DNA from 2 places in the Pantoea nemavictus genome. Region 2 is predicted to be linked to the other one. Evidence: predicted binding sites of a transcription regulator. Region 2 holds the regulator's gene; the other holds the start of a gene.
What was found. Region 2 encodes LexA, which represses DNA repair genes until DNA is damaged. Its sites were predicted from a motif close to TNCTGTATGTACATACAGNA; they were not measured.
Positions count from the first base shown of each region.

Region 1: a site for LexA is predicted at 1,196-1,215, ahead of metR (HTH-type transcriptional regulator MetR). Genes of this name have one in related genera too.

Region 1 covers NZ_JBBGZW010000001.1:2,309,761-2,314,558, reverse strand. The annotation lists partial or broken gene metE (5-methyltetrahydropteroyltriglutamate--homocysteine S-methyltransferase) at 1-1,033, opposite strand, end outside; gene metR (HTH-type transcriptional regulator MetR) at 1,248-2,180, shown strand; gene WH298_RS10570 (YehS family protein) at 2,274-2,753, shown strand; gene WH298_RS10565 (carboxylate/amino acid/amine transporter) at 2,964-3,827, opposite strand; gene glpT (glycerol-3-phosphate transporter) at 4,166-4,798, shown strand, end outside.
Region 2 covers NZ_JBBGZW010000001.1:2,453,041-2,457,838, reverse strand. The annotation lists gene zur (zinc uptake transcriptional repressor Zur) at 143-664, shown strand; gene WH298_RS11200 (CsbD family protein) at 738-950, opposite strand; gene dinF (MATE family efflux transporter DinF) at 1,114-2,436, opposite strand; gene lexA (transcriptional repressor LexA) at 2,573-3,187, opposite strand; gene WH298_RS11185 (diacylglycerol kinase) at 3,293-3,661, opposite strand; gene plsB (glycerol-3-phosphate 1-O-acyltransferase PlsB) at 3,788-4,798, shown strand, end outside.

The sequences.
Region 1 (4,798 bases), 140 kb from region 2:
TTTTCACCTCTTCATCCAGCCGCGTTTCCACGCTCAGATCGATTGGGCTATGCAGTAGTGAGCAGGACGAACCGATCCACAGCTGTTTACGCTGGCCAACCAACGGCTGCAGCCGTTCAAACCAGCTGCTGAGATCCGCACGCCAGACGTTGCGACCGTTGATAACACCCACCGAAAGCAGCCAATCTGCCGGGATCTGCTGGTTCAGCTGCTGGATATCATCTTTACCGTGAACCAGGTCGACGTGCAGACCTTGCACCGGCAGCGCTTTAATCACGTCAAGGTTCTGGCCGATGCTGTCGAAGTAGGTCGTCAGCAGCAGTTTGCTTTCACCTTGCAGCGCCTCGTAAGCCGGTTTGAAGGCATCGCGCCACGTTGCTGGCAGCTCCAGCGCCAGTGCTGGCTCATCGATTTGTACCCATGCGATATCGCGTTTATTCAGTTCAGCCAATACCTGTTGGTAAACGGGCAGAATATCTTTCAGCAGTGACAGACGATCAAACTGCTCGCCCTTCACTTTACCTAGCCACAGATAGGTTACCGGGCCGAGCAGCACCGGTTTAACCTTGTGGCCGAGCGCCAACGCTTCATCAACCTCATCCAGCAGCTGGGTCCAGGTCAGTTTGAACCGCTGGCCGAGGGTGAATTCCGGCACCATGTAGTGATAATTGGTGTTAAACCATTTGGTCATTTCCGCCGCCGCAGCGGGTTCACCGCTAGGTGCACGGCCACGGCCAAGGCGGAAGAGCGTATCGAGATCGACGGATCCATCATGGTTTTGATGGCGTGCTGGCACATTACCCAGCATCAGGCTGGTGGTCAGAACATGATCGTACCAGGCGAAATCGCCAACCGGCAGCAGATCCACTCCCGCGTCTTGCTGCTGTTGCCAGTGACGAGCACGCAGTTCGCGACCCACGGCCAGCAGCTCTTCCTATGAGCTTTTATCTGCCCAATAGCTTTCCTGTGCTTTTTTCAGTTCACGACGCAGACCGACGCGCGGGAAACCGAGTGTATGGTTGAGAATGGTCATTTGCTGTTCTCCAGATATTCTTTTAGGTACAACCGATTTACGTTCATCCAGCGAAAGAAGAGGTCATTCGCTGAGCTGTATGGCTGGACAAAGGTAAAGTGGCCGCGACGCTTGCTTGAGATGTTTAGCCGTCCAGATGTTTACACCGCCATAATCTGCGGGTACTGTATGTTCCTCAAGCGCAATTTGTTCAATCTCGATGTGAAGGATTCTCATGATCGAACTCAAACACCTGCGGACGCTGCAGGCGTTACGGAATACCGGCTCGTTAGCCGCCGCCGCCTCACAGCTTCATCAGACGCAATCGGCGTTGTCCCACCAGTTCAGCGATCTGGAACAGCGGCTGGGATTCCGTCTGTTTGTGCGTAAAAGCCAGCCGCTGCGTTTTACGCCGCAGGGAGAGATTTTGTTGCAGCTGGCCGAGCAGGTTTTGCCGCAGATTCAGCAAGCCTTGCAGGCGTGCCATGAGCCGCATCAGACCACATTGCGTATCGCCATCGAGTGTCACAGCTGCATTCAGTGGCTGACGCCTGCGCTGAATAATTTTCGTCAGAGCTGGCCGCAGGTGGTGATGGATTTCAAATCTGGCGTGACTTTTGACCCCCAACCGGCGTTGCAGCAGGGCGAGCTGGATGTGGTGTTGACCTCCGACATTTTGCCGCGCAGCGGGTTGTTCTATTCACCGATGTTCGATTTTGAAGTGCGTTTAGTGATGGCGCCGGATCATCCTTTGGCGCAGCTTGATCATATTTCCCCGGAAGATATGGCTGAAGAGGTGCTGATGATTTATCCGGTGCAGCGCCAGCGTTTGGATGTGTGGCGACATTTCCTGCAGCCGGCGGGCGTGAGTCCAGCCTTGAAGAGCGTAGATAATACGCTGTTGCTGATTCAGATGGTGTCGGCAGGCATGGGCATCGCCGCGCTACCGCATTGGGTGGTAGAGAATTTTGAGCAGCAGGGTTTGGTGGTCACCAAGACGCTGGGCGATGGGCTGTGGAGCCGCCTGTATGCCGCGGTCCGCGAAGGTGAGCAGCGTCAGCCGGTGTTGGAAGCTTTCGTACGTTTTGCCCGCCAACACGCCTGTGAACATCTGCCGTTCGTGCGCGATGCCGCACGTCCTGGCGCATTGCAGAGCACCTCTTCCTGATGCTACTGGGCGGCGAAAGTCGCCCGCGCTGTTATCCCTGCCCCGCCTGCTCTATAATGCGCCGCCTCAACCCGCGACCAAGAGAGTTTCACCATGATGAGTAACGATGTTCTGCGCAGCGTGCGCTATATGCTTGATTTGAGCGATAGCAAAGTGGTGGAGATTTTTGCCTTAGCGGGAAGTGAAGTGCCGCTGGAAGATGTGCAGGCGTGGATGAAGAAGGATGACGATGCCGCGTTTCGCAAGCTGCCGGATGTGTTGATGGGGTACTTCCTCAACGGTCTGATTTTTTATCGTCGCGGTAAGAGTGAAGATGCACCCGCACCGTCGATTGAGCGCCGCATGAATAATAATATTTTCATGAAGAAGCTGCGTATCGCCTTTGCACTGAAGACCACCGATATTCCGGATGTGTTGCTAAAAGCGAACTTTAAGATTTCGCAGGCTGAGGTGGGCGCAATTTTCCGTAACCCGGAACACAAGAACTTCCGCGAATGCGGCGACCAGATTCTGCGTAATTTCCTGAAAGGTTTGACGATGATCCATCGTCCGGGACCGGTTAAGAAGGCTTAATCGCTTCATGGTTCTAGCCGGGTCAGGGATAGCGCGGCAGATCGCAAAGGGAAACCACTTCCCTGTGGATCAGCCTCGCGAGTACTCACCCCATCCATGGGGTTCGGCCGCAAGCGGCCAACGCTTCGCATTGTGCAAAAACGCTCCCGGCGTTTTTGTCCATGGCTCGGATGCTTTGCTCCTCTGCCGCGCTATCCCTTCCCTTTTAACTTAGGCGCCGCTTTTCTTGCCCAACACCCAGCGTTTATGCACATAAAGCGAGGCGAAGATTACGGCAGCACCGGCGATAAAACTCGGCCAATGCGGTGTTTCCTGCCAAATCGCCAGGTTCACCAGTAAACCCGCCGGCACATGCATATTGTTCATAATGCCCAAGGTGCCCGCATCCACCTGCGTTGCGCCGTAGTTCCACATGAAGTAGCCCAAACCTGAAGCCGCAACCCCCAACCACACCAGAATGCCCCACTGCAGCGACGTAGTAGGCAGTTTGTTGGGATTGCCCCACAGGCTCCAGGCAATGACCGCGATGATCACCGCACCGAGATAGAACCATGAAAACGCGGTGTGCTGCGGCATTGGGCGGGTTTCCTGCAGACGTTTGTAGCCCACCATACCAATGGCAAAACAGATATTCGCCGCCTGCACCAACAGTAAGCCAAACCAGAAATGATCGCTGACTTTGTCGTAACGAATAATCGCCGCGCCAATCACTGCCAACATAGCGCTGAAGGCATAGCCGATACGCAGCGGACGTCGGCTGAGCAAATCGTAAATCAGCGTGACATACAGCGGCGTCATGACGGTGAACAGCAGAAACTCCGTGACGCTCAGATACAGGTAAGCCTCAAAGCTCAGCAGATACATGATGCCGAGTTGCAGCATGCCCACCAGCATATACAGCAGGATGGTTGAGGCACGATAGCCACGCCAGCGCAGGAATGGCAGGAAGACGATAGCGGCGAGCGCTAAGCGCATCAGCACGGAGAACCAGGAGTCCACCTGCCCAGCCAAATATTCCCCGATTAAACTGAAGGAAAAAGCCCACAGAATGGTGGTAACGATCAGTAACAGCACGGTAACGATCCCAAAATGAACAGTGGCGCTAGTGTAAACAAACTGTCGCTATTGAGCTGAACTATCTGGTTTACAATAGCGCAAAATTGCGTCAATTAATGCTCATCGCTTCGCTTTTTAACCACACTAAAATGCGCGAAATACAACATTTACTGGTTTTTATCGCTCTTTACCGTCATCAAACTGTAACAAATGTGTCACACATCACAGTAACCGTGCGTGACCATCACTATTCTTTGCGCGAAATGGAAATATCACCTTTCCGTTTATAACGTTGCCGTAATTGCCCCAACCTGCTGGGAACTCATAACTATATCGCGCCCTGGAGGGCCACACTCATGTTGAGTATCTTCAAACCTGCACCGCATCGGCCCCAGGTGGCAGATGATCGTGTCGATCCGCTCTATCGTCGTCTGCGCTGGCAAATTTTCCTGGGAATTTTCTTCGGCTATGCGGCTTACTATTTAGTGCGCAAGAACTTTGCGTTAGCCATGCCGTATCTGGTTGAGCAGGGTTTTTCACGCGGCGATCTCGGTTTTGCGTTGTCGGGTATTTCCATCGCGTATGGCTTTTCGAAATTCATTATGGGTTCAGTGTCGGACCGCTCGAATCCACGCGTGTTTTTGCCCGCCGGATTGATCCTCGCTGCGGCGGTGATGTTGTTTATGGGCTTCGTGCCGTGGGCGACATCGAGCATCATGGTGATGTTCGTGCTGCTGTTCCTGTGCGGCTGGTTCCAGGGCATGGGTTGGCCGCCTTGCGGACGCACCATGGTGCACTGGTGGTCGCAGAAGGAGCGCGGCGGCATTGTCTCGGTGTGGAACTGCGCGCATAACGTCGGCGGCGGCATTCCACCGTTGCTGTTCCTGCTCGGTATGGCGTGGTTCAACGACTGGAAAGCAGCGCTGTATATGCCGGCGTTTGGCGCCATCATCATCGCGATCTTTGCTTTCGCCCTGATGCGTGATACG
Region 2 (4,798 bases):
GCAGAAAAATCGTGGGGAGGATTCTTAGGATAATTTATTGATTGGCGAGAGTTTTCTGGCCATTTTTAAGGGGAATAAGCAATCACAGCAGGGTAAAAATTTGTGTGATAAAATAACATCACCTGCAACCTGGAGAATGCTTATGTCAAACCTCACGCCCGAACAACTGCTTACTCAGGCAGAATCACTTTGCCTCGACCGCGGCGTGCGTCTCACCACTCAACGCGCCGAAGTGCTGCGCTTAATGGCAGAGCAAAACGGTTCGATAAGCGCTTACGATTTGCTGGATCAGCTGCGCGTGAGCGAGCCGCAAGCCAAACCGCCCACCATCTATCGTGCACTGGATTTTTTGCTGGAACAGGGATTTATTCATCGCGTGGAGTCGAACAACAGTTATGTGGTTTGCCACCATTTCGATGAGCCGGCACACACTTCGGTGATGCTGGTGTGTGATGGTTGTGCAGCGGTCAGCGAAAAGCATGCTCATGGCGTAGAAAAAACTATCGCGGCACTGGCAGACCAAGCGGGATTTTCACTGCGTCATACGGTGATTGAAGCACATGGCTTGTGTGAGAATTGTGCTGAGGTTGCGGCTTGTACGCATCACGAAAGCTGCGAACATGACCACCAGGTTGAGGGGAAAAAGCGGGTGAGAAAAGCGTAATGGGCACATCCTTGTGCCGACCCGATCATAATGACCGGTGGGTAGGAGCATCATCCTTAATAGGGGTCGTCGACTACCAGCGGTAATCTTTGTTGTGGCTTTCCCAGTCTTTCACTTCGGTCTCTGCCTGATCTTTCGCATAGCCGTAGCGTTCCTGGATTTTACCGATAAGCTGATCGCGTTTACCTTCGATCACGGTCATATCATCATCCGTAAGCTTGCCCCACTTTTCCTTCATTTTCCCTTTAAACTGCTTCCAGTTTCCGCTCGCTTCGTCTTTGTTCATATAATCCTCCACTTCATCCTGAGTGAGATAGATATATCGCCTGTCTATATGGCAATATACCCAGACAACGCGCTACTCATGTGCGCCGTATAAGGTAATTGTAGTAGCCGCTTCGAAGTTTGCAGAGAATTACAGATTAATCTGTAGGTTACGCTTCGCTTAATCAGGCGTTAAACCAGCTATCACGTTGCCAGTGACCCCGCCAGATTAGCCACAGTGTTAGCCCACGTAACGCCAGGAATACCGTTACTGCCAACCATAAACCGTGGTTACCGAGCCACGGCAGCGTCAACAGCGCTACGCCATAACCAATAGCCGCTATTACCATGCTGTTTCGCATCTCTCGTCCGCGCGTCGCGCCGATAAACATGCCATCCAGCAGATAACACCAGACGCCAATCAGCGGCAGTATCACCTGCCAGATGAGGTAGCGATCGGCCATGTCGCGTAGTGCTTCCAGTGAAGTCAGCATCGCTACAATCTGCGGGCCAGTGAAGGCATAAATCAGCGCAAATAGCACCGCCACAAAACAGGCTTGTCGACAAGCAGCGTGCCAGATCAGCAATAACCGGCTGCGATCTTTAGCGCCGACCGCTTCACCGGAACAGGCTTCAACCGCATAGGCAAAGCCATCTAATGCGTAGGCAGTAAAGGTAAGGAACATTAGCAGCACCGCATTGACCGCCACGACATCCGGGCCAATGCGCGCACCGAGAATGGTGAGCGACGCGAAGCAGATTTGCAGCATAAGGGAACGCAACATAATGTCGCGATTGAGGCGAAACAACCGCGCCGCATCACCGCGCCAGCTATTTTTTAGCAGCGTGAAGTGGATACCGCGCAATTTAAGTACCCGCGCTACCATCCACAAACCCACACCCAGCGTGACATATTCGGCCAACGCCGTAGCCGCCGCCGCTCCCGCCACGCCCCAGTGCAGCTTGAGGACAAACAGCAGGTCGAGCAGGATGTTCACCAGATTACCGACGATCAATAACACCATCGGCGCACGCGCATACTGCACGCCCAGCAGCCAGCCAAGAATCACCAAATTAGCCAAGGTGGCCGGCGCACTCAGCCAGCGAATCTCAATAAATATTTTCGCCTGCTGCTGCACTTCCGGACTGCCGCCCATCAGTGCTGCCGCCAAACTGCTTACTGGCGTGCGCAACAGCATAAACAAGAGTCCGAAGACTAAAGCGATGAGCAGCGGTTGCGTCAAGGCGCGCGCCAGTGCGCTTTTATCATTCGCACCAAAAGCCTGCGCGGTCAGTCCGGTGGTGCTCATTCGCAAAAACAGCAGAAGCATGAAGATGAAACTGGTTGCCGTGGTACCCACGGCGACGCCAGCGAGATAAATGGGGCTATCAAGATGACCAATGACTGCAGTATCCACCACGCCCAGCAGCGGAACGGTGATGTTGGAGAGGATCATTGGCAGCGCCAGCCGCCAGAGTGCTTTATCTGAAGGGGAAAACAGCTGCATCAGCGCATTCCGTTGTTTGCGGTATCAGCGTGATAATGCGCCCGACAGTGCCGCAGAAAATGTCACAGAGAAATAAAATAGCAGACTGCGGTCAGCGCAGCATACGCCGCCGCAGTTGGGGAGGATCAGAAATTGATCAGAGCCATTCGCCGTTGCGCACAATTCCCACAGCCAAACCTTCAACGGTCAGTGACTGCTCGCGGGTATCAACGATAATCGGCTGGAAATCGTTATTTTCCGGCAGAAGATGGACAATCGCGCCCTGCTTTTTCCAGCGTTTCACGGTGACTTCATCATCAATGCGCGCCACCACAACCTGGCCGTTACGCACTTCCTGAGTTTTATGCACCGCTAACAGATCGCCATCCATAATGCCGATATCTTTCATCGACATACCGCTAACGCGTAGCAGGAAATCGGCGCTGGGTTTGAACAGGTTGGCATCAACCTGATAGTGCGCTTCAATGTGCTCTTGTGCCAGCAGCGGCTCGCCAGCAGCGACGCGGCCAATTAATGGCAAACCTTCGCTCGGCTCTTCTTCCATCAGCAGGCGTATCCCGCGCGATGCGCCGGAAACAATTTCAATAACGCCTTTTCGCGCCAGCGCTTTCAGATGCTCTTCAGCAGCATTGGGCGAGCGAAAACCCAGTTGCGCAGCAATTTCCGCACGCGTTGGCGGCATGCCCGTCTGGTTAATATGGTCGCGAATCAGGTCATAGACCTGTTGCTGCCTTGCAGTTAGCGCTTTCATCCCGCCCCCTGGTTGTTTATACAGTCGCTGTGAGTATATACAGGTATTCGCGAAATGAAAACCGTAACAGAGGGAAAAATCAGCGCATTGATGAATCTGGAATCCCTATCTCAAATGCGTCCAGAGCAGCGCGATCCAGACAAACAGAGCCAGTAAGATAGTCAGCAACACGGCAGCCGATCCCATATCTTTGGCACGCCCGGCTAACGGATGCTGCTCCTGACCGATGCGGTCTACCACCGCTTCGATGGCGCTATTAAGGATTTCAACAATGATGATAAGTACCACCGAACCAATCATTAACACGCGGGAAATGGCATCAACATCCAGCCAACAGGCCACGATAATAGCCACCAGCGCGGCAATCGCCTCCTGGCGAAATGCGGCTTCATGCTGCCATGCGGCACGCAAGCCCTGCCAGGAATAACCGGCTGCTTTCACTATTCTTACTAGACCGGTGACGTTATTTGCCATGTTTATGGAACCCTTGAACTATTTTGACGTCAATGTGTGGCAGTGGGAGGTGGCAGAGCCACAGATCTTCGCTGCGCTTTCTGGTATGCTTGCCGCGCTTTGCTAACAAGAGGCTTTAAGTTGTCTATGTCAGGTTGGCGTAAACTCTATTACAAATTATTGAATTTACCACTCTCTATTTTGGTAAAAAGTAAGGTCATTCCGACCGATCCCGTCTCTGAACACGGGATCGATCCGACACGTCCAGTGATGTATGTTTTGCCTTATGATTCAAAGGCTGACCTTCTCACGCTACGGGCGCAATGTCTGAAACATGATCTGCCCGATCCGCTGGCTCCACTGGAGATCGATGGCACCTTGCTACCGCGCCACGTGTTTATTCACGATGGCCCGCGCGTTATTCCCTATTTCGTGGCGAATCCGGAATCAGTAAAGCTATTCCACGACTATCTCGATTTGCACCGCAGCAACCCACAGCTCGATGTCCAGATGTTACCCGTTGCGGTGATGTTTGGTCGTGCGCCGGGACGTGAAATTCAGGGAGAAGCGACACCGCATCTGCGTATTCTGAATGGCGTGCAGAAGTTCTTCGCCATTTTGTGGCACGGCCGCGATAGCTTCGTTCGCTTCTCGCAAACCGTATCGCTGCGCCAGATGGCGACCGAACACGGCACCGACAAGTCGATTGCGCAGAAACTGGCACGTGTCGCGCGCATTCACTTTGCCCGCCAGCGCCTGGCCGCTGTCGGACCGCGTCTGCCCGCGCGTCAGGACCTCTTCAATAAGCTGTTGCAATCCAAAGCGATTGAAAAAGCAGTCGAAGATGAAGCGCGTAGTAAAAAGATTTCGCATGAGAAAGCTCAGCAGAATGCCATCGAAATGATGGAAGAAGTGGCGGCAAACTTCTCTTACGAAGCGATTAAAGTGACCGACCGCGTAATGGGCTGGCTGTGGAGCCGCCTTTATCAGGGCATCACCGTCCACGGTGGCGAGCGCGTGCGTCAGCTGGCGCAGGATGGCCATGAGATTGTCTATGTGCCCTGCCATCGCAGCCATATGGACTACCTGCTGCTCTCTTATGTGCTCTATCACCAGGGCCTGGTGCCGCCGCACATTGCCGCAGGTATCAATCTGAAT